One region of the Inquilinus sp. NPDC058860 genome, then DNA from elsewhere that is predicted to be linked to it. Evidence: predicted binding sites of a transcription regulator. Region 1 holds the regulator's gene; each other region holds the start of a gene.
What was found. Region 1 encodes LexA, which represses DNA repair genes until DNA is damaged. Its sites were predicted from a motif close to ATGTTCTANTTTGGTTC; they were not measured.
Positions count from the first base shown of each region.

Region 2: ACFW16_RS04055 (ImuA family protein) is a predicted target of LexA. The motif match lies at 6,222-6,238, and genes of this name have one in related genera.
Region 3: uvrA (excinuclease ABC subunit UvrA) is a predicted target of LexA. The motif match lies at 1,771-1,787, and genes of this name have one in related genera.

Region 1 covers NZ_JBHYMS010000019.1:34,101-41,924, forward strand. Annotated here, with positions in the region: gene ACFW16_RS15345 (Gfo/Idh/MocA family protein) at 1-506, shown strand, start outside; gene ACFW16_RS15350 (NIPSNAP family protein) at 587-1,297, opposite strand; gene ACFW16_RS15355 (TetR/AcrR family transcriptional regulator) at 1,382-2,002, shown strand; gene ACFW16_RS15360 (LacI family DNA-binding transcriptional regulator) at 1,999-3,015, opposite strand; gene ACFW16_RS15365 (PQQ-dependent sugar dehydrogenase) at 3,044-4,285, opposite strand; gene lexA (transcriptional repressor LexA) at 4,408-5,136, opposite strand; gene glp (gephyrin-like molybdotransferase Glp) at 5,267-6,466, opposite strand; gene moaC (cyclic pyranopterin monophosphate synthase MoaC) at 6,463-6,945, opposite strand; gene trpC (indole-3-glycerol phosphate synthase TrpC) at 6,942-7,763, opposite strand; gene trpD (anthranilate phosphoribosyltransferase) at 7,760-7,824, opposite strand, start outside.
Region 2 covers NZ_JBHYMS010000004.1:43,102-50,925, forward strand. Annotated here, with positions in the region: gene lysS (lysine--tRNA ligase) at 1-459, shown strand, start outside; gene ACFW16_RS04045 (error-prone DNA polymerase) at 599-3,838, opposite strand; gene ACFW16_RS04050 (DNA polymerase Y family protein) at 3,990-5,543, opposite strand; gene ACFW16_RS04055 (ImuA family protein) at 5,458-6,210, opposite strand; gene ACFW16_RS04060 (YciI family protein) at 6,417-6,791, opposite strand; gene ACFW16_RS04065 (DUF5818 domain-containing protein) at 6,861-7,286, opposite strand; gene ACFW16_RS04070 (NAD-glutamate dehydrogenase) at 7,616-7,824, shown strand, end outside.
Region 3 covers NZ_JBHYMS010000007.1:91,898-99,721, forward strand. Annotated here, with positions in the region: gene ACFW16_RS07010 (aspartate/glutamate racemase family protein) at 1-106, opposite strand, end outside; gene ssb (single-stranded DNA-binding protein) at 133-684, opposite strand; gene ACFW16_RS07020 (hypothetical protein) at 771-1,130, opposite strand; gene ACFW16_RS07025 (EndoU domain-containing protein) at 1,140-1,688, opposite strand; gene uvrA (excinuclease ABC subunit UvrA) at 1,947-4,796, shown strand; gene ACFW16_RS07035 (hypothetical protein) at 4,818-5,219, shown strand; gene ACFW16_RS07040 (hypothetical protein) at 5,428-5,586, shown strand; gene ACFW16_RS07045 (LysR family transcriptional regulator) at 5,610-6,518, opposite strand; gene ACFW16_RS07050 (MFS transporter) at 6,621-7,824, shown strand, end outside.

The sequences.
Region 1 (7,824 bases):
CGCTGGTCGCCGACCTGAATATCGTCCGGGCGACACGCCCGGGGCCCGAGGGCGAGGAGCGGGTGGAGAACGACGACCAGGGCCAGATGCTGCTGCGCTTCGCCAACGGCGCCACGGGATCTCTCAGCTTCAGCCGCGTCGCCGCCGGCCGGAAGATGGGCTACACCTACCGCATCACCGGCACCAGGGGCGCCCTGGCCTTCGACCAGGAGAACCAGAACGAGCTGTGGCTGTACGACGCCGCGCGGCCGGCGGCGCGCCAGGGCTTCCAGCGGCTGCTGACCGGGCCGGCGCATCCCGACTACCTGGCCTTCAACCAGGGCGTCGGCCACGGCACCGGCTACAACGAGCAGATCGCGATCGAGGCGCGCGACTTCCTGGAGGCGGTGGCCACCGGCCGCCCGGTCTGGCCGACCTTCCGCGACGGCTGGGAGGTCGACCGCGTGACCGCCGCCGCCCTGCGCTCGGCCCGCGAGCGGACGTGGGTGCGGATCTCGGAGATATAAGGCGTAGGTTGGGTTCGCAGCACGCGAACCCAACAATGGCTCGGGCTGCGCGATGTTGGGTTCGCATGCGCGAACCCAACCTACGGCCTCAGCCGCGACCGCGCGGTCGGCGACAGCAGCGCGACCTGCGGCGGCCGGTCCAGATGCGGCCGCAGCGCCTCGGCGAGGCCGGGGACGAGGCCATGGCGCTCATAGGCAGCCCGGTCCGGGACGCGGGAGAACCAGACGAAGGCGCGGGCGTCCTCGCGCACCGGCAGGGCCGGGAAGCCGTTCTCGCCGTGCTCGCTGACGAAGCTGGCCAGGACCGGCATGCCGGCATCGCGCAGCATGGGGATCAGAACGGCATCGAACACCTTCGGAAACCCGGCCTCCGCCTCCGGCCGAAGGTGCCAGGTCGTAGCCACGATGAGTCCGTCCGAGCCCGCATCGCTGCCCGGGGCAGGGCGGTCGCGGCCGAGCAGGAAGCCGGACTGTGGACGCGCCGGCCGCAGCAGCAGCACGTCGTCCGAATCGATCATGGCGGCATTGGCGGCGCTGCGATGCGCCTGCCACACCGGTCCGCCATAGAAGGCACGCAGTGACTCCGTCCGCGACCGCAGGTTCGGGAAGCCGCGCAGCCAGACGAAATGGTCGGGCGCATCGAGGTCGCGGAACTGGCCGATCACATCCATCCCGGCCGCCTCCTGCGTCTCGACGAACTCGCGGTCGAACAGCGTGATCAGCACGTCCCGCTGCCCCGGATGCAGCGTGTATCGTCGCAACTCCACGATCGGGCTGAAGGTCCCGTTCATGATCGCCCCTCCGTCAAACAGACCGGTTGTCCGGTTTCAGAACAGACTGATTGTCCGGTTGAGTCAATCTGCTACGGTGGGCGCATGACCGACGGCAGGCAGAAGCGCAGCTACGACCCCGAGGGCACGCGCCGGCGCCTGCTGGACGTGGCGGCGGAGGCGTTCCAGTCCCGTGGCTACCAGGGCACCGGCATGCACGAGCTGATGCGCGAGGCCGGGGTGACCGGCGGGGCGCTGTATCACCACTTTCCGACCAAGAAGGCGCTCGGCCTCGCCGTCATCCGCGACCGGGTGGCGGGCGAGGTGGAGGAGACCTGGATCGAGCCGGTCCGCACGGCGCCGGACGCGATCGACGGCATCGCCGGCGTGTTCGGCCGGATCGCCGCGGGGCTGCGGCGGCGCGGCGCCGTCTCCGGCTGTCCGCTGAACAACCTGGCGCTGGAGCTGTCCCTGGCCGATCCGGAGTTCCGCGCGGCGATGGATGCGGTGTTCGCGGCCTGGCGGGCGGCGCTTGCCGCGCGGCTGCGCGCCGACCAGGCGGCCGGCCGGCTGGCCCTGGCGGATGCCGACGACCTCGCCGCCTTCATCGTCGCCGCCTATTCCGGGGCGATGGCCCAGGCCAAGGCGCAGCAGGACGCCGCGCCGCTGGAAGCCTGCGCGCGACAGCTGATGCGGTATCTGGAAGGGTTGAGAACCGGCGCCTAGAGGCTGTCGCGCTCGACCAGGGCGATGTCGAACAGCCGGCCTTCGATCCGGTGGTTGGAATCGGCGAGCCGGGCGGCGATCTGGCCGATGGCGTGGCGCACCATCTCGGCCATCGGCTGGCGGACAGTGGTCAGGCGATAGCCGGGCCAGGCGGCCAGCGTCATGTCGTCGAAGCCGACGATGCCGATGTCCTTTGGCACGGCCAGACCGCGTTCGCGGCAGGCGTCGAGGGCGCCGAGCGCGAGAATGTCGTCGCCGCAGAACACCGCCTGCGGCCGGTACCGGTCGAGCAAGGCGTGCAGGCCGCGGCGGCCGTGCTCATGCGAATAGTCGCCGGCGAACTCCACGGCCAGGGGCCGCAGGCCTGCCGCTGTCAGCCCCTGGGCGAAGCCCGCGGCGCGGTCGATCGACGACGAATCGGCCGCGGCTCCGCCCAGGAAGGCCAGCTGCCGCAGGCCGCGCGCCAGCATCGCCTCGGCGACCAGGCGTCCGCCCGCGACATTGTCGACCGTCACCACCGGCACCGACGCCTCCGCCCGGCCGAACACATGCACCACCGGCAGCCCGGCGCGGGCGCAGGACTCGGCAAAGCCCTCCGGCGGCGCGGAGGTGGCGATCAGCACCGCGTCGACGCTGTATTGTAGCATCATGTCGAGGGCGGAGCCGGCGCCGCCGTCCTCCGACAGGTTGGCGATCAGCGGCCGCAGCCCGCGGCGCTGCAGCTCCCGCGTGAACAGGTCGAACACGTCCATGAAGGCGGGATTGGCGAAATGGCTCGAGACCAGCCCGACCAGCTCGGTCCGGCCGGTCATCAGGCTGCGCGCCAGCTGGTTGGGGCGATAGCCCAGCGCCTCGGCGGCGGCCAGCACGCGGGCCCGCATCCGGGGCGAGACGCTGGCGTCCTTGGTGAAGGTGCGGGAAACGGCCGAGATCGACACGCCGGCCGCCTCGGCGACCTGCTGCGCCGTGACCCGTTCGGCGCCGCCGGCCCGATGCCGGGTCCGGCCGCTCATGGCCCGCCGCCCTCGAGTCCGCGCCCGATCAAGGCGACGCGGCCGGCCGGGCGCGGGCGAGGCGCAGCAGCGTCCCGTTGTGGTCCTCGCTGATCAGGACGCTGCCATCCGCCAGCTCGGCCAAGCCGAGCGGCGCGCCCTGCGGCCTCACGCCCTTGGCGGCGTCCCAGCCCGAGACGAGCGGCTGCGGCTCGCCCTGTGGAAGGCCCCGATCGTCGATCGCCAGCGCCACGACCCGGTGCCCGGTGTCGCGATAGCCGTGATAGGTCATCAGCACCCGGCCCTCGAGGCCCGGCAGCGCCGATCCGCGATAGACGAGCATGCCGAGGGGCGCGGCATGCGGCGGCAGCAGCAGGGTCGGCACCTCGACCCGGCTGCAGTCGAAATGCGGGTATTCGGGGCTGGGCTTGCGGTCATCGTAGCAATAGGGCCAACCGTAATCGGCGTTCTCGCGAAGCACGGTGTAGAAATCATGCGGCAGCGCCTCGTCGGACAGGCCGGGATCGGCCTGGTCGATGGCGTCCCGCGCATTCACCAGGGCCAGCGGCGTGCCGTTCGGCAGCACCGCGAGCGCCATGCTGTTGCGCAGCCCGCGGGCGAAAGGGGCGAGCGTGCGGGCATCCGCGGGAAGGGCGTCGGCCGCCACGCGCAGGACGCTGCCGCGCGGCGGCGTGCCCCCGGTCTCCGGGCAGGGCTTGGCGGGATCCGGGGCCGAATCGTCGGCGCGCTCGCAGTGATCGGTCGCGGAACCGACATTGACGAAGAGGGCGCCGTCCGACGCCAGGGCCAGTGCGGCGAGGGGATGGCGGCCATCGTTCGGCAGGCCGGTCACCACGTCGCGCAGCGCGGCGGCCGGCTGCTCTGCCTTCGGGTCGACGGACACGACCCGGCCGGCCAGGCCGAGCAGCAGCGTCCCGTCCGCCGTCGGCACCAGGCCGTTCGGCCGGTCCAGCCTGGTCAGCAGCACCTGCGGCGCCCCGCGCCCGCCCTCGGGGAGGCGCAGCAGCCGGCCTCGTCCCTTCTCCCAGCTGCCCATGTCGGCGACGTAGATGTCGTCCCCGATCACGGCCACGCCGCGCGTGAAGCCGAGCCTGGACGCGACGAGGCCGACGCAGAGCCCGTCGGGGGTGCGAAGCGAGACCTTCGGAAAGCCGTCGCAGTCGCCGGAGGTGCGGTAGATGCCGGCGGCCTGTGCCGGAACGCCGGCGAAGATGCCGACACAGGGCAGGGCGAGTGCCAGCAGGCGAAGCAGCGATCGGCGCGGAATCATGCACGGACGTCCGGTGCGTTGCGGAACGCTGCACAGAGGACCGGACAAAGCACTATCCGGCAAGTCCGGACTGCGCCCGCGGGCAGCCTGCAGCGGCCCGTCGGGTCGGTCGTCGCCTGATCTTACGAATAGGTCCGCAGCAGCCCGACCAGACGCCCCTGGATGCGGACGCGATCGGAGGGCAAGTAGCGGGTCTCATAGGCTGGGTTGGCGGCCTCCAGCCCGACCGAGGCGCCCTTCTTGCGCAGCCGTTTCAGCGTCACCTCGTTGTCGTCGACCAGGGCGACCACGATGATGCCGGGATCGGCCGCGTCGCAACGTTTGATGATGACGGTGTCACCGTCCAGGATCCCGGCCTCGACCATGCTGTCGCCGGCGACTTCCAGGGCGTAGTGCTCGCCCGGGCCGAGCAGCGAGACCGGCACCTCGGCATAATTGGAATGGTCGCGCAGCGCCTCGATCGGCATGCCGGCGGCGATCCGGCCATAGAGCGGCAGGCGCACGCCGTGCTCGGGGCCGGCGAGATCGGCGCGTTCCAGCTTGCGGCCGGGCAGGGCGGCATCGGACCGCACCGGCCGGAAGGGAACGACATTGTCGTCCTCGGCCGGGGCCGTCGCCGGCGCGTCCGACTTCAGGCAGTCCGGCAGTCGCAGCACCTCCAGCGCCCTCGCCCGATGCGGCAGCCGCCGAATAAAACCGCGTTCCTCGAGGCCGGTGATCAGTCGATGGATGCCCGATTTCGACTTCAGGGCCAGGGCATCCTTCATCTCGTCGAAGGATGGACTGACGCCGTCCGCCTCCAGGCGGCGGTGAACGAACAACAACAACTCCTGTTGCTTTCGCGTCAGCAAGGCATCCTCCGTTCGCAGAGGCCGCGGCGCGGCCGAATCCCTGGAGAGAACATTAGGAGGAACAAAACAAAAACACAAGCGCCTAACTGTGGCACCGTCGGTTCTTTACTTCCTTGTAACGATCGGCGCGTCAGATCCCGTCGCCGAACAGCACCGCCTCCACGGCGCCGCCGCGCGCCGCAGCCGGGGCGCGGGGAGGGCGGATCACCAGCCCGTCGGCCGCGGCCAGCAGCGACAGCATCGAGCTGTCCTGGGTCGGGAACGGAGTGGCGACATAACCGGAATCCGTGCGTTCGATCCGCGCCCGCAGATAATCCTCGCGCCCGTCATTGGCCGGCAGGTCGCGGCCCAGCGTCGCAGTGACGCGGTTCTCCGGCGCCTCGGCCCCCTGCAGGGCCCAGACCGCCGGGCGCAGGAACAGCCAGCCGCAGACCATGGTCGATACCGGGTTGCCGGGCAGGCCGAGCAGCGGCGTGTCGCCAAGCCGGCCGAAGATCAGCGGCTTGCCCGGCCGCATCGCGATCTTCCAGAAGTCGAGCGCCAGGCCGCGCTCGCCCAGCACCGAGCGGATCAGGTCGTGCTCGCCGACCGAGGCGCCGCCGGTGGTGACGATCAGGTCGGCGCCATGGGCGCCGGCCGCCAGCGTCGCCAGCGAGTCGGCATTGTCGCGGGCGATGCCGAGATCGACCGGCTCGCCGCCGCAGCTGCGGATCAGGGCGGCCAGGGCATGGGTGTTGGAGCTGACGATCTGGCTGGGGCCCAGCGCCTCGCCCGGCAGCACGATCTCGTCGCCGGTCGCCAGCACCGCCACGCGCGGCCGGCGTCGCACCCGCAGCCAGGGATGGTTGGCCGAGGCGGCGATGCCGATGTCGCGCGCGGTCAGGCGCCGGCCGGGCTGCAGCAGCACCTCGCCGGCGCGGAAGTCGAGGCCGGCCTTGCGCACATGGCGGCCGGCGGCGACGCCCTCGCGCACCGTGACCCGGTCGCCCTCGGCGTCGGTGTCCTCCTGCAGCACCACGGCGTCGGCGCCGTCCGGCAGCGGCGCGCCGGTGAAGATGCGGACGCATTGTCCGGGATCGACCGAGCCCTCGAAGCGACCGCCGGCCGGAACCTCGCCGATCCGCCGCAGCGTCGCCGGCACGGCGGCGACATCGGCGGCCCGCACCGCCCAGCCGTCCATGGCGGAGACGTCGAGCGGCGGCTGGGTCAGCCGCGCCGCCACCGGCTCGGCCAGGATCCGGCCCAGCCCGGCGGGCAGGGGCACGGTCTCGGCCGGCAGGGCGGCGAAGGCGGCGAGGATGCGGGCGCGGGCCTCGGCGACCGGGATCATGGCTGGGCCTCCCAGGTGCCCGACCGGCCGCCGGATTTGTGCAGCAGCCGGAGGTCGGTCACGACCATGCCGCGGTCGACCGCCTTGCACATGTCGTAGACGGTCAGGGCGGCGACCGAGGCCGCGGTCAGCGCCTCCATCTCCACCCCGGTGCGATGGGTGACCTTGACCGTGGCCTCGATCTCGACCCGGCTGTGCTCGGCGTCGCAGCGCAGCGCCAGCTCGACGCTGGACAGCGGCAGCGGGTGGCACAGCGGGATCAGGTCGGATGTGCGCTTGGCCGCCATGATGCCGGCGATGCGGGCGATGCCCAGCACGTCGCCCTTGGCATGGCCGCCGGAGGCGATCAGGGCCAGCGTCTCCGGCTTCATCTCCACCCGGCAGCCGGCCCGCGCCACCCGCACCGTCGTGTCCTTGCCGGAGACGTCGACCATGCGCGCCTGGCCGGCCGAATCGAAATGGGTCAGCTCGCCGGTCATGCCGCCGAGGACCTCGCGTCCGGCGTGAGCAGGGAGCGGGTGGCGGCGGCGACGTCGTCGTGGCGCATCAGGCTTTCGCCGATCAGGAAGGTGGTGGCGCCGACGCGGGCCATCCGGGCCAGGTCGGCCGGGGCGGACAGCCCGCTCTCGGCCACCAGCAGCCGGTCGCCCGGCACCTGCGCCGCCAGCGCCTCGGTGGTGGCGAGGTCGACCTGCAGGGTCTTGAGGTTGCGGTTGTTGATGCCGAGCAACGGCGAGCGCAGCTTCAAGGCCCGGTCCAGCTCGGCCGCGTCATGCACCTCGACCAGCACGTCCAGGCCGATGTCGATCGCCGCCTGCTCCAGCTCCCGCGCGGTGGCATCGTCCAGCGCCGCCATGATCAGGAGGATGCAGTCGGCGCCGAGCGCCCGGGCCTCGACGACCTGGTAGGGATCGATCATGAAGTCCTTGCGCAGCACCGGCAGATCGACGGCAGCGCGGGCGGCGGTCAGGTACTCGTCGGCGCCCTGGAAATACGGCACGTCGGTCAGCACCGACAGGCAGGTGGCGCCGCCGTCGCGATAGGCACGGGCGAGGGCCGGCGGGTCGAAATCCGGGCGGATCAGCCCCTTCGACGGCGAGGCCTTCTTGATCTCGGCGATCAGGCCGTAGCGGCCTTCGGCCTGGGCCCGGCGCAGCGCCGCGACGAAGCCGCGCGGCGGCGCGGCCCGGTCGGCGAGATCCGCCAGCCGCCTCATCTCGGCCGGCGGCACCGCCGCCTTGCGGGCCTCGATGTGCCGGCGCTTGTCGGCGACGATGCGGGTGAGGGTGTCGCTCATGCCGTTCCCTGGCTCGTGATCCGGGCCAGCCGCTCGAGGACATGGGCGGCCGAGCCGTCGT
Region 2 (7,824 bases), on a different contig from region 1:
GCCGCGCGGGGCCTGCAGCTCAAGGTCTCGGGCAAGGAGAACTGGGGCCAGGTGGTGGAGCTGGTGTTCGGTGAGACGGTCGAGCACACGCTGATCCAGCCGACCCATGTCACCGACATGCCGAAGGAGATCTCGCCGCTGGCCAAGGCGCATCGCAGCGACCCGCGCCTGACCGAGCGGTTCGAGACCTATGCCAATGGCTGGGAGCTGGCCAACGCCTTCTCCGAGCTCAGCGACCCGCAGGACCAGTATGAGCGCTTCGCCGCCCAGGTCGCGGCCCGCGACGCCGGCGACGACGAGGCCCAGATGATGGACCGCGACTACGTCACGGCGCTGGAATACGGCCTGCCGCCGACCGGCGGCATGGGCATCGGCATCGACCGGCTGGTGATGCTGGTCACCAACTCCGCCTCGATCCGCGACGTCATCCTGTTCCCGACCCTGCGGCCCAGGAAGTAGGGCTCTACCGGCAGGCATCGTAGATTGGGTTCGCGTGAGCGAACCCAACATCCCGCCATTCGATGAACCTGTTGGGTTCGCTGCCGCGAACCCAACCTACGATGATATGCGGTGAAGGCGCGTCGCGCCTCGTCCCGCCTCATTTGAAATCCCGGCTCTTCAGCGTCACCCGGTGGCCGCGGGCAGGGTCGGCGCGGGGGCGGGACTGGTGGCCGGGGTCGAGCACCACCTGGTCGGTGCCGCGGGCCAGGACCGGCAGCTGGTCGGTCCAGTCGACGAAGCGCTCGGCGACCACATGGATCACCATGTGCTCGCCCTCGCCCACCTTCTGCACCCGGCCCTCGCAGGCCAGCAGGCGCCCGGCATAGACGGCGCGGCGGTACTGCTCCGACACATGCGACCAGACCACGATGTTGGCGGCGCCGCTCTCGTCCTCGATGGTGACGAAGATGGTGTCCTTGGCGGTCTGCGGCCGCTGCCGGAACAGCACGATGCCGGCGATGCGGATGCGGGCGCCGTCGCGGGTCTCGTCGTCGCGCAGGAAGCGGGCCGGGACGATGCCGAGCCGCTGGAGCGCCGGGCGCAGCAGCGCCAGGGGATGGCGGGTCAGCGACAGGCCGGTGGTGGCGTAGTCCTCCAGCACCTCCAGCCCCGGCGGCAGGGGCGGCAGCTCGGCCTCCGGCTCCTCGAACAGCGCCAGCTGGGCCGGCCGGGCGGCGAACAGCGGCAGGGCCTCGCCCGCCACCCCGGAGACCGCCCACAGCCCCTGCTGCCGGTCGAGGCCCATCGAGCCGAAGGCGGCGGCCTCGGCCAGCCGGTTCAGGGCGCGGGCGGAGACGCCGGCGCGGCGGGCGAGGTCGGCCGGCGAGGCGTAGCCGGCGCCGCGCCGTTCCATGACCCTCTTGCCCTCCTCCTCGTTCAGCCCCTTCACCAGGCGCAGGCCCAGGCGTACGGCATGGTCGCGGCCGCCGGTGGGTTCCAGGGTGCAGTCCCAGTCGCTGCGGTTGACGTCGACCGGACGGATCTCGACGCCGTGCTCGCGCGCGTCGCGCACCAGCTGGGCCGGGGCGTAGAAGCCCATGGGCTGCGAGTTGATCAGGGCGCAGCAGAACACCTCGGGGTGGTGGTGCTTCACCCAGGCGCTCTCATAGACCAGCAGCGCGAAGGAGGCGGCATGCGCCTCGGGGAAGCCGTAGCTGCCGAAGCCCTTGATCTGGTTGAAGCAGCGCTCGGCGAAGTCGCGCTCGTAGCCGTTGGCGATCATGCCGTCGATGAAGCGCCGCTCGTACTGGTGGATCGTGCCCTCGTTGCGGAAGGTGGCCATGGCCCGGCGCAGCCGGTCGGATTCGCCGGGCGTGAACCCCGCCGCGACGCTGGCCAGCTTCATGCCCTGCTCCTGGAACAGCGGCACGCCCAGCGTCTTCTCCAGGACGCCGCGGATCTCCGGCTTGGGGTAGGTCACCGGCTCGATCCCGTCGCGGCGCCGCAGATAAGGGTGCACCATGTCGCCCTGGATCGGCCCCGGCCGGACGATCGCGACCTCGATCACCAGATCGTAGAATGTCTTCGGCTTCAGCCGCGGCAGCATCGACTGCTGGGCCCGGGATTCGACCTGGAACACGCCGATCGAATCGGCGCGGCTCAGCATCTCGTAGACCTCGGGATCCTCGCGCGGCGTCATGCCGAGGGTCAGCGGCTCCGGGTACCGCTCCGGATAATGCTTGTTCATCAGGTCGAAGCCGCGCTTCAGGGCGGTGAGCATGCCCAGCGCCAGCACATCGACCTTCAGCATGCCGACGGCGTCGAGGTCGTCCTTGTCCCAGCAGATGACGGTGCGGTCGTCCATCGCCGCGTTCTCGATCGGCACCATCTCGTCCAGCCGCCGTCGGGCGAAGACGAAGCCGCCGGTGTGCTGGCTGAGATGGCGGGGAAAGCCCATCAGCTCGACCGCGAGCTCCAGCGCCAGGCGCAGCCGGGGATCGGCCGGGTCCAGCCCGGCCTCGCGCACCTGGCCCTCGTCCAGCCCGGTCATGCTCCAGCCCCAGACGGAGCCGGACAGAGCGCCGATCATGTCCTCCGACAGGCCCATCGCCTTGCCGACGTCGCGCACCGCGCCGCGGGTGCGGTAGCAGATCACGGTCGCGGTCAGGGCGGTGCGGTGGCGGCCGAACTTCTCGTAGATGTGCTGGATCACCTCCTCGCGCCGCTCGTGCTCGAAATCGACGTCGATGTCGGGCGGCTCGTGGCGTTCCTCGCTGACGAAGCGTTCGAACAGCAGGTCCATCCGCACCGGGTCGATGGCGGTGATGCCGAGGCAGTAGCAGACGACGCTGTTGGCCGCCGAGCCGCGGCCCTGGTTCAGGATGCCGATCTTCTCCTGGCTGGCGAAGGCGACGATGTCGGCCACGGTCAGGAAGAAGGGGGCATAGTCGCGCCGGCCGATCAGGTCGAGCTCGCGGTCGATCTGGGCCTGGACCTTCTCGGGCACGCCGCCGGGATAGCGCCGCGCCGCGCCCTCCCGGGTCAGCTGCTCCAGCCGCTCCTGCGCCGAGACGCCGTCCGGGGCGATCTCCTCGGGATACTCGTAGCCCAGCTCGTCCAGGCTGAAGCGGCAGCGTTCGGCGATCTCGACCGTCCGCTCCAGCGCCTCGGGGTGGTCGCGGAACAGCCGCGCCATCTCGCCGGGCGACTTCAGGTGCCGCTCGGCATTGGCCTCCAGCCGCCAGCCGGCGTCGTCGATGGTGCAGTGCTCGCGGATGCAGGTGACCACGTCCTGCAGCCGCCGCCGCTCCGGCACGTGGTACAGCACGTCGTTGGTGGCGACCAGCGGCACCCGCACCCGCCGCGCCAGCTCGGCCAGATCGGCCAGGCGGCGGGCATCGTCGCCGCGGTAGCGGTGGCTGGCGGCGAGGAACAGGCGCTTCGGTGTCTCGGCCCGCAGCCGGGCCAGATGGTCGGCGAAGGCGTCGTCGATCCGGTCCGGCGGCAATGCCACCAGGATCTGCCCGTCCAGCCAGGGCGGCAGGTCGGCGGAGGCAAGGTCGCACTGCCCCTTCTTCGCCCGCCGGTTGCCGATGGTCAGCAGCCGGCACAGCCGGCCGTAGGCCGCACGGTCGGTCGGATAGCACAACAGGCTCGGCGCGTCGGCCAGGTCCAGCCGGCAGCCGACGATGTAGGGGATGCGGCAGGCCTTCTGCCGGTCCTCGTCGCGGTTGGCGATGACATGGCCGCGGACGATCCCGGCCAGGGTGTTGCGGTCGGTCACGGCGATGGCGGACAGGCCCAGCAGGATCGCCGTCTCCACCAGCTCCTCCGGATGCGACCCGCCGCGCAGGAAGGAGAAGTTGGTGGTGACCTGCAGCTCGGCATAGGCGGTCATGGGGCCGCCGGCAGCGCAACCCACCGCTCTCTTCTGTCATCGCCGGGCTTGACCCGGCGATCCAGGGGCCACCCAGAGCGGCTCCTGCCGCCCTGGATGCCCGGGTCAAGCCCGGGCATGACAACAAAGGAACGGGACGAAACCGTCGCCATCAGTCGAACATCCCGTGCAGGAACCAGCGCGGCGGGCGGCCCGGCAGGTAGGGGCCGGCGCGGTAGACCCAGAAGCGGCGGCCGGTCTCGTCCTCCACCCGGTAGTAATCACGGATCATGTCCGGCTCGGTCCGGTCCTGCGGCCGGGCCTGGCGCCACCATTCATAGGCGATGCGCTCCGGCCCGTCGGCGCGGCGCACGCGGTGCGTGGCGCCGGCCCAGCGGAAGCTGCTCGGCGGGTCGTCCGGCACCTGGGCGATGGCCTCGATCGGCTCCGGCCGGCGCAGCAGGCGCAAGGGCCGCACCCAGCCGGGCGGCCAGGGCCCGGCGGGCCGCCCCGGCCTGCCCTGGTCCGGCGCCAGCGGCGGGCGGGGGGCGACGCAGCGCTCGGGCAGGTGGCTCTCGACCGCGGCCGGGCGCCAGATCCGGTCGAAGCCGATGCGGTTGCCGACGATGTCGACGAAGCCGGCCAGATCGTCGATCCCGGCGCTTTCGCCTTCCAGCGTGCTCAAGCCCGACTGGCGGCCGGCCACCGGCGCGACGCGGTCGGCGCGCAAGGTCGCCACCTCGACACCGAAGCCGGGATCGACCCGGTCCAGCCGGTCGGCCAGAAGGCGCCCGACCCGGGCCGGGTCGCGCACCGGCAGCGCGGTGCGGATGGCGACGGTCTGGCAGCGGCCGTCGACCCGGTGGAAGGCGGCCGTGAACTGCGCCGCGCCCATCATCCGCGCCTCCAGCCGGGCGCAGAGATCGGCGGCCAGGGCGGCCAGGGCGCGCTGCAGGTCCTCCGGCGTGCCGATCGGCTCGGCGAAGGCCAGGCGGGCGAACCAGGGTGTCGGCGGCCGGCGGAAGCCGACCGTCTCCTCCGCCCGGGCCAGCGCCTGGTCCAGCCGCAGCAGCGGCCCGGCGCCGAAGCGGCGGGCCAGGCCGGCGCGCGGCGCCGCCAAGAGCTCGCCGATCCGGGTCAGGCCGATCCGCCGCAGCGCCGCGACCTCGTCCTCGTCCAGCCGCAGTGCCGCCATGGGCAGCGGGGCCAGGGCCTCGCGCTCGGCCCCGTCCGGCAGGATCCGCCGCTCGGCCTTGTCGTGATGCGCCAGCGCCCAGGCGGCGCCGAAGCTGCCGGCGACGGCGATGCGTGCCGGCAGGCCCCGGTGCTGCAGCCGCCCGGCGAGGTCGGCCACCAGCCCATCCTCGCCGCCCCAGAGATGGGCGCAGCCGGTGATGTCGAGCCACAGCCCGTCGGGCGGGCAGGGGGCCGCGGCGGGGCTGTAGCGGCCGGCCCAGCGCACCAGCCGGGCCAGCGCCCGGGCATCGGCGGCATGGTCGGCCGGGACCAGGGCCAGCGCCGGCAGCACGGCGCGGGCATCGGTCGCCTTCTGCCCGGGCCTGATGCCGGCGGCCCAGCCGCGGTCGTCCACCGCCACCACCTGGCGCCGCTGCTCGACGGTCTCGACGATCGCGACCGGCTCAGCCGGCCAGGCGTCGGGGGGCGTGGTCAGCCGCAGCCGCGTGATCGGCCAGTTCGGCAACCACAGCGAGACGATCCGTCCCATCCTCGGTCTCCACGATCCAGCGGCCGGGCCGGCCGCCGCGGCTGTGGGTCAGGGCCAGCTCCCAGCGCGCCGGCCCGACCCAGGCGGCGGTGCCGCCGCTCGGCGCCGGGGCCACGGCCCAGCGCGTCACCGCGGCGCTAGCGCTCGCCCGGACGATGCCGTCCCGCCCGGCCCGCGGCGCGACCGGGCGGCGCTGCAGCAGGAAGGCGGTGGTGCCGTGCGCCTCACAGGCCAGCTGCAGCCGGCGCTCGGCCAGCAGCTCGGCCCGCGTCGCCTCGGCCAGCACGGCGCCGAATCCGCGGGTGCGCAAAGCCTCCTCCGCCACCGCCAGCACCCCTGTCTCGTCGCGCGGCCGGACCAGGACCAGCCGGTCGGGATCCAGCCCCAGCGCGGCCAGGGCCGGCGGGTACAAATCGTCGGCCACGGCGCACCACAGCACCGGCCCGCGCCGCTGCAGCCGGGCCAGGATGCGCGCGGCGAAGCCGGTGGCCGGCGCCCCGGCGGGGTCACCGCCGGCGCCGGCGACCCGGTGCAGCCGGCCGAGCGGCAGCCCGCCGCGCGGCAGGCGGCCGTCGATCGGAGGCAAAGCGAGCGGCAGGACTCCCGGATCCTCGACGGCGGATCCGTATCGGTTCAGGCGCTCGCGCAGGGCGGCGAGGGCGGACATGGCAAGGCACGATGTTCCATATTTGTTCTAATATGAATCCACCACGCCGCCGGAGAGTCAAGCCGCGCGAGTCCGGGCCTCCCTCACACTCCCTTCGCGTGGCCAGGGCTCGACGACGCGGCCATCGCGGACGCGCATCGGCTTGATCTGGAAGCGATCGCCGATTCGGACATGGCGGTGATCTGCGCTGCCGGCCCCGAGGCCGGTCAGCCCCCGCGGATCCCAGGCAGGAACAGCCGGATCGGCCGGATCTCGTAGCCGCCGGCGCCCGGATTGGCCTGGGCCAGGTCCCGGGCGATGGCCACCGCCTCGTCCCGCGATTCGCAGTCGACCAGGTAGAAGCCGAGCATCTGCTCCTTGGTCTCGGCATAGGGGCCGTCGATCACCAGGGGCTGCTGCTGGCCCTTCATCAGCGTGGTCGCGTCGGCGGTGAAGGCCAGCCGCGCGGCGGGGCCGAGCTTGCCTTCCGCGGCGAGGCGCTTGTGGACGACGTCGAGCCGGGCCATGACGGCGTCGTCCTCCGCCTGGGTCCAGGCGCCGACGGCTTCTTCCGAGTTGTAGCAGAGAATGGCGTAGAGCATCCGGGCCTCCCTTCCCGTGTCCGGGCGGGAGTATGCCCGGAAATCTCTACGCCGCCAGCCCGGCCGTGCTCAGGGCGTCGGCTGCACCACCACGGCGCCGGGGGCCACGGTCACGGCCGTGCCGCCGGCCGCCGGCAGATAGGCGCTGGTCATGACGTCGACCTTGTCGGCGCGGATCGTCTCCAGCGTCTGGCACAGCGACCATTTCGCGGTCGGGCCGGAGACGGTGACGCGATCGCCGATCCGGACCGGGACGGGCTTGCCCTGGATCGACACCTCGCTGCCGTCGTCGCGGCGCAGCACGGTGCAGGGCCGGCCGACCTGGAGCGTGCCGGTGTAGACGACGCTGATGCCGTCATGCCACTGGGTCGACACTTGCGGGAAATCGTAGGGCGGGATCTGCACCTGCTGCTGGGAGGTCTGGCAGGCGCCCAGCAGGGTCGCCGCGGCGAATGCGATGAAGAGGGCCGGCGAGGGGCGATGACGGGTCGACAACACGCGCTCTCTTTCTCGTTCTGGCGGCGGAATCATTTCTTCCAATACAGTTTCTTCCATACAGGTGAAGCGGGGCCGCCGTCCAGCCGGCGTTACAAGCGAACGTTCCGGACCAAAGTCGGGTTATTTCAGACCGGATTGCGGAGACTTTGTGATCCGGGATGTCCTAAGCCCCGGAATTGTCTGATGAAATCGCCCGAGAATGCCGTCGAACCGTCACGGTTCGGCGGTTTCCTTTTACCCGGGTTGATTGTATGCCCTTGGGGCCCTGATGCGGCCCAACACGGTTTCGAGAGGGGCCGGGCCGCACGCTCTCTGGAGTCTGCAGGATGTCGAAGGCCGACCAGCACAAGGCCGAAATCGTCGATGGCGTCGTCGCCCTGGCCAAGCAGCGGCTCGACCCGGCGAAGGGAGGAATGGCCGAGCGGTTCACCCGCCTGTACTTCCGCAACGTGCCGCCGCACGACGTGCTGCGCGAGGGCACGGACACCCTCTACAGCGTCGCCCTCGGACTGCTGCAGTTCGGCGGCGAGCGCCG
Region 3 (7,824 bases), on a different contig from region 1:
CCATGCGATCGCCGGCCTCGGCCTGGGCGAGCGCCACCATCATCGCGGTGGTGGCGTGGCTGGTGTTGGGGTTGATCAGCAGGATGCGCGGCGCCGGGCCCCGCATCCCGCGGTCGTCAGCTGTCGATGGCGTCAGAACGGGATCTCGTCGTCGAGATCGTCCGCCATCGGGCCGCGGCCGCCGCCCGACGACCCGCCACCGGAGGAGCCGCCCCCGGACGATCCGCCACCCGAGGACCGGCCGCCGCCGCCATAGCCGCCACCACCGTAGCCGCCGCCCGAACCGCCCTCGTCCTCGAAGCCGCCACCCCCGCCGCCACCGCCGCCGCCCTCGCGGCCGTCGAGCATGGTCAGCTCACCCCGGAACGGGCGCAGCACCACCTCGGTGATGGTGCGCTCAGCGCCGCTCTGGTCGTTGAATTTCCGGGTCTCGAGCTGGCCTTCGATATAGACCTTCGAGCCCTTCTTCAGGAACCGCTCGACCACCCCGACCAGCGCGTCGTTGAACACCGCGACGCGATGCCATTCGGTGCGCTCCTTGCGCTCGCCGGTGTTGCGGTCCTTCCAGTTCTCCGACGTCGCGACCGAGAAATTCGCCACGCGCCCGCCGTTCTGGAAGGACCGGATCTCCGGATCGCGGCCGAGATTGCCGATGAGAATGACCTTGTTGACGCTGCCAGCCATGATCCAGACCTCACGCTATACCAATCAGGGGCGGACCCTAGACGGATGGTCCGCCGATTCCAATCACGTTCGAGCCCCCGCCAGGCTCATTCCTTGCGGCGCGGCCGCGGCGCGCGTCCGGGCTTGCGCAGTGCCGCCAGCCAGGCGCCGACCGCCGCCGCCAGATCCCGGGTCGGCAGCACCAGCGCCGGCACCTTGGTGTCGTGGATGTTGCGCAGCACCGACTGGGCGCCGCGGATCTCCAGCGCATAGAGATTGCCGGTGATCGGCTCTCCGCCCTCCCCGGCCTCGCCCAGGCGCCCGGCCACCCGGGCCGTCCAGGCGGCATCGCCGCGCAGGTCGGTTTCGAGGAAGTCGGCCAGGATCGGCGCCGCGGTGCCGGGCACGACGCGGGGCCGGCCTGTAGCGTCGCGGGTGACCTCGATCGTGCTCTGCTTCCGTTTCATCCCGGCCTCTCAGTTCGGGAACGCGGTGTTGACCGCATCCTGGCCGCGGCGCCGGATCGTGCCGATCCTGATCTCGAACGGCCGGCCGCGATCGTCGCGGCAATAGCCGTCGCCCTGGCTCCCCCCGTCCGGTGCGGCCCCGTTCGGTGCAGAGGGCCCGAGCACGCCCCAGGCCGGATGCTCGCCGGTCTGGTTGCGCCAGGCGTAGAGAATCGAGCGCAGGACCGCCTCGGCCGAGCAGTCGTCGGGATAGAAGGTCGACCGCTTGCGCCGGCCGTTGCTGAAGATCACGGTCGCGTCATAGACCTCGTCGCCGCGATGGGCGGTTTCCTCCACCCGGTCGACCGTGCCGGTCGGCAGCCCGGCGGCGCGCGAATGGAACCCTTTCGGGTCTCCGCTGCGCCCGATCTCGCCGCAGAAGATGTGGCTGAGATTGACCTGGGGGTCGCTGCGGCTCCACAGCCGCTTGCCGGGGTCGCCGCAGTCCAGCGTCGCGGCCATCGAGTCGCCGGCCCACGACAGCAGCAGAAGCACAACCCAGCAGACCCGACGGATCATGGAATCTCGCACCGAAGGCCTCGGGATTCTGCCCCTGGAAGGCTGTGGACAGGCATCCTATCCCGCTTTCCGCTTGACCGCAACGTTCCCGATATGTTCGAGTTCCGCCGTCGGACTCGCTGCGGTCCGGAGCGCGGCCGCAGCCTCTGCAGCGATCCGACAGCCGGGCCGGAGTCGCTTTCGGGCTTCGCCCGCCCCATATTGCACGTCGGCGTGCCCGGACTCCGGGGACGCCCTTCCCGCATGAGTGATCTGGCGATGCACAAGTCCATCAGCGTCCGCGGCGCGCGCGAGCACAATCTGAAGAATGTCGATGTCGATCTGCCGCGCGACCAGCTGATCGTGATCACCGGCCTCAGCGGCTCCGGCAAGTCCTCCCTCGCCTTCGACACCATCTATGCCGAGGGCCAGCGCCGCTACGTCGAGAGCCTGTCGGCCTATGCCCGCCAGTTCCTCGAGCTGATGCAGAAGCCGGACGTCGATTCGATCGAAGGCCTGTCGCCGGCGATCTCGATCGAGCAGAAGACGACCAGCCGCAACCCGCGGTCGACCGTCGGCACGGTGACCGAGATCTACGACTACATGCGGCTGCTGTTCGCCCGCATCGGCGTGCCCTATTCCCCGGCCACCGGCCTGCCGATCGAGAGCCAGACGGTCAGCCAGATGGTCGACCGGGTGATGGCGATGGGCGACGGCACCCGCCTGTACCTGCTGGCCCCGATCGTGCGCGGCCGCAAGGGCGAGTACAGGAAGGAGCTGCAGGAGCTGCGGGCCCGCGGCTTCCAGCGGGTCAAGGTCGACGGCACCCTGTACGAGATCGAGGACGTGCCGGCGCTGAACAAGAAGCTGAAGCACGACATCGAGGTGGTGGTCGACCGGCTGGTGGTGCGTGACGACCTGGGCAACCGCCTGGCCGATTCGATCGAGACCGCGCTGGGCCTGGCCGAGGGCCTGGCCATCGCCGAGAACGCCGACAGCGGCGACCGCACGCTGTTCTCGTCGAAATTCGCCTGCCCGGTCTCCGGCTTCACCATCCCGGAGATCGAGCCGCGGCTGTTCTCCTTCAACAGCCCGCACGGCGCCTGCCCGGCCTGCGACGGCCTGGGCGCCAAGCTGGTGTTCGACCCGGAGCTGGTGGTGCCGGACGAGGGCCGGACCCTGGCCAAGGGCGCGGTGGCGCCGTGGGAGGGGTCGTCCTCGAAATACTACCATCAGACGCTGGAGGCGATCGCCGCCCATTACGGCGTCAGCACCACCACGCCCTGGCGCGACCTGCCGGAGGCGGTGCGCAACACCATCCTGTACGGCTCCGGCAAGGACTCGATCACCTTCCGCTACGACGACGGGCTGCGCACCTACAAGACCGAGAAGCCCTTCGAAGGGCTGATCCCGAACATGGAGCGGCGCTACCGCGAGACCGACAGCGCCTGGACGCGGGAGGAGCTGGCCAAGTACCAGGGCACCCGGCCCTGCGAGACCTGCGGCGGCGCCCGGCTGAAGCCCGAGGCGCTGGCGGTGAAGATCGACGGGCTGCATGTCAGCCAGGTGGCGGAGAAGTCGATCGCCGAGGCCGGGCAGTGGTTCGCGGCGCTGAACGCCAAGCTGTCGGTCAAGGACCAGGAGATCGCCTACCGCATCCTGAAGGAGATCAACGAGCGGCTGACGTTTCTCAGCGCCGTCGGCCTCACCTATCTCACCCTCGCGCGCGGCTCGGGCTCGCTGTCGGGCGGCGAGAGCCAGCGCATCCGCCTGGCGTCGCAGATCGGTTCCGGCCTGACCGGCGTGCTCTACGTGCTGGACGAGCCGTCGATCGGCCTGCACCAGCGCGACAACGAGCGGCTGCTGGGCACGCTGAAGCGGCTGCGCGACCTCGGCAACACCGTGCTGGTGGTCGAGCATGACGAGGACGCGATCCGTGCCGCCGACTACCTGGTCGACATGGGGCCCGGCGCCGGCGTGCATGGCGGCGTGGTGGTGGCGCATGGCACGCCCGAGGAGGTGTTGCGGGCGCCCGACAGCATCACCGCGCAGTACCTGACCGGCGTCAAGCGCATCGAGGTGCCGGTGACTCGCCGCCCCGGCCACAAGGGCCAGGTGCTGAAGGTGGTCGGCGCCCGCGGCAACAACCTCAAAAATGTCACCATGGAGGTGCCGCTGGGCACCTTCACCTGCGTCACCGGCGTGTCCGGCGGCGGCAAGTCGACCCTGGTGATCGAGACCCTGTACAAGGCGCTGGCCCGGCAGCTGATGGGGGCGCATGAGCACCCGGGGCCGCACGATGCGATCGAGGGCATCCAGTTCCTCGACAAGATCATCGACATCGACCAGTCGCCGATCGGCCGCACGCCGCGGTCGAACCCGGCCACCTACACCGGCGCCTTCACCCCGATCCGCGACTGGTTCGCCGGGCTGCCGGAGGCGAAGGCCCGCGGCTACGGGCCCGGCCGCTTCTCCTTCAACGTCAAGGGCGGCCGTTGCGAGGCCTGCCAGGGCGACGGCGTCATCAAGATCGAGATGCACTTCCTGCCCGACGTCTACGTCCAGTGCGACGTCTGCAAGGGCCATCGCTACAACCGCGAGACGCTGGAGGTGCTGTACCGCGACAAATCGATCGCCGAGGTGCTGGAGATGACGGTCGAGGAAGGGGCGGAGTTCTTCCGCGCCGTGCCCTCGATCCGCGACAAGATGGAGACGCTGCACCGGGTCGGCCTCGACTACGTCAAGATCGGCCAGGCCGCGACCACGCTCTCGGGCGGCGAGGCGCAGCGGGTGAAGCTGGCAAAGGAGCTGTCGCGCCGGGCCACCGGCAAGACCGTCTACATCCTGGACGAGCCGACCACGGGCCTGCATTTCGACGATGTGCGCAAGCTCCTGGAGGTGCTGCACGAGCTGGTCGACCAGGGCAACACGGTGATCGTGATCGAGCACAATCTCGAGGTGATCAAGACCGCCGACTGGATCGTCGACCTGGGCCCCGAGGGCGGCGACGGCGGCGGCGAGATCATCGCCGCCGGCACGCCGGAGGATGTGGTGCGCGCCAAGCGCAGCTATACCGGCCAGTACCTGGCGCCCTATCTGCAGCAGGCCCGGCAGAAGCAGCGGGCGTAGGAGATTGCAGGGGATCGGTTCATGAAGGTGATTTACAGAATCACGTATCCGAATTGGAAAATCTATGTCGGCAAGGATTTGACCAACTCCATAACCTATTTCGGCAGTCCGAATCCGGAATTGCTCGAACGCGACTTTCCTCCGGAGGCACGCAAGACCTTCACGATAACGCGACAGATACTATGGGAGTCCGACACAGCCTCTGATTCCGTAGTCAGTGCTGAAGAAGTTCGCTTTATCCGTGAGTTGCATGCAAACGATCCGAAGGTTGGCTACAACCGATGGCCACGGTTCAGAGACGAGACAGATCGTCGTGATACCCAGAACTTTCGCGAGCGAGCCGGACCACTTCGCGCGGCGACGGCAGGCCGTATCCAAGGTGAATCCGCGGATCTGATCCGGGCCGGTCGCGACAACCGATGAGTGTCGTGATCGGGCCCTGTGAATGCCGTGGTCCCACTCAAAGCAGCGATGCGCGAATGTCATAGGGGCCGCGCGAGGGCATGATCCAGGACAACGGCTTCCCAGATCCAGCTCAGCCGGTTACGATGATCCAGATCGATCCCTTATGCCATCGCGCCGCAGCCTGGATCCCCGATCCGGCGCTCCGGCGCAGGAACGGGAGGCCGACATGAAGCTCCTTTCCCTTGCCGCCGCAGCGCTGCTGATCGCGTCACCTGCCCTCGCCTGCCCCTACAGTGCGCAGGCCGACGCCAAAGGCGGACAGAGCCAGATCCAGGCCGGCCAGACGCAGATCCCGCAGACGCCGGCGCCCGACAAGAAGGGCTAGACAGGCCCCATCCGGGGGCAGCGTCAGGCCAGGAACGGCCCGGGCAGCGCCAGGGCCTCGGCCAGCCCGTCGCCGAAGGTCGCGATCGGCTGGGCCAGGCGACCGGCCGGCGGCCGGTGCAGCATCCAGGCCCGCACCCGCGGCTGGAAGTCCGCGGCCTCGACCACCTCGACCGCGTCCCGCCAGCGGCTGTCGGCGAAGGCGGAGGGGGTGAGGATGCCGATGCCGAGGCCGCGGGCGACCAGCGACATCCGCAGATCGGCGCTCAGCGCCTCGATCGCCACCTGGAACGGCAGCCGCTCGGCCTCGAAGCGCTGCCGCAGATAGACGCGGAAGCCGCAGCCGCTCTCGTTCATGATCCAGGGAAAGCGCGACAGCTCCGGCAGGGTGGCCGGCTTCGGCACGCCGAGCGAGGGCGCCGCGACCAGCAGCACGCGCTGGACGCCGAGATCCTCGCCGACCACATCCTCCGGCGGGCTGACGCCCTCCGGCAAACACACCGCGGCCGCGTCCAGCTCGCTGCGCGCCACCTGGTCGACCAGCCGCACCGACCAGCCCGAAGTGACGCGGAGCGTCAGCTGCGGGAACTCGGCGCGCAGCCGGTCGAGCGGCACCGACAGCGCCGCCTCCGACAGATACGGCATGACGCCCAGCCGGAACTCGCCGCGCACCGCGCCCCCGGGCGCCACGGCGGCGCGCAGATCCTCCAGCGAGCGCAGCACCCGGCGGCCCTGCTCATAGGCCTCGCGCCCAGCAGCGGTGGGCTTCAGCGGCTTTGACTGGCGGTCCAGCAAGGCCGCGCCAAGCCGCTCCTCCAGATTCTGCACCCGCCGCGTCACGCCCGGCTGGGTCAGGTTCAGCCGCGCCGAGGCGCCGACAATCGACCCGGTCTCCACCACCGCGACGAAGGCTTCCAGGTCCGGGATGTTCATGCTGAGTTCGCATAATCTTTATAGAGACAATTGAATTGTAGCATCTTGCGAAGAACGAATAAATCTGCTGGCCGATATACCCATCCAGCAATCGAGCGGATCATGTCGGTCACCAGCGAGTCTTTGGCCCCGCCGCAGCCCGAAGCCGTGCTCACCCGCCCGCTGATCCTGCTGTTCGGCACCTCGGTCGGCGTCATCGTCACCAACCTGTTCGCGCCCCAGACCCTGGTCGGACTGATCGGCCCGTCGCTCGGACTGTCCGCCGCCGCGGCCGGGCTGGTGGCGATGGCGACGCTGCTGGGATACGCCGCCGGCCTGTTCCTGCTGGTGCCGCTGGCCGACCTGGCCGAGAACCGCCGGCTGATCCTGCGCATGCTGGCCGCCGCCTCCGCCTGCGCCGGACTGGCCGCGCTGGCGCCGACCGCGGCCACGCTGCTGCCGGTTCTGATGCTGCTGGGGGCCGCCTGCTCCGCCATCCAGATCCTGGTGCCGATCGCCGCCGCCATGGCGCCGCCGGAACAGCGCGGCCGCGTCATTGGCGACGTGATGGGCGGTCTGATGGTCGGCATCCTGCTGTCCCGCCCCCTCGCCAGCGCCATTGCCGGCAGCGGCGGCTGGCGCGGCTTCTACCTGGCCAGCGCCGCCGCCATGGCGCTGCTGACCCTGGTGCTGGCCGCCCGCCTGCCGCGGCGGCAGCCGTCCGCACAGACACGCTATCCGGCCCTGATTGCCTCGCTATGGCAGTTGCTGCGCCAGGAGCCGGTGCTGCGCGCCCGGGCGCTGACGGCGAGCCTGGTGATGGCGGCCTTCAGCCTGTTCTGGACGGCGGTAGCTCTTCGCCTGGCGCAGCCGCCCTTCGGCCTGGGCCAGGACGGAATCGCCCTGTTCGCCCTGGTCGGCGCCGGCGGTGCTGCGGTGACGCCGCTGGCCGGCCGGGCCGGCGACCGCGGCTGGACCCGGCCGGCGACCCTGGCCTCGCATCTCGCCGTGATCGGTGCCTTCGCCCTGGCCGCCTGGGCCGGCGCGGCGCCGCGGGACGGGATGCTCCTGCCGCTGGTGACGATGGGGCTGGCCGCCGTGGTGCTGGATATCGGCGTCACCGGCGACCAGACGCTGGGCCGCCGCGCCGTCAACCTGCTGCGGCCGGAGGCGCGCGGCCGACTGAACGGGCTGTTCGTCGGCCTGTTCTTCCTGGGCGGCGCAGTCGGATCGGCCGCCGCCGGCGCCGCCTGGGCGGCCGGGGGCTGGCCGCTGATCTGCCTGATCGGCGCCGGCTTCGGGGCAGCAGCCCTGGTGGCGGGGCGGC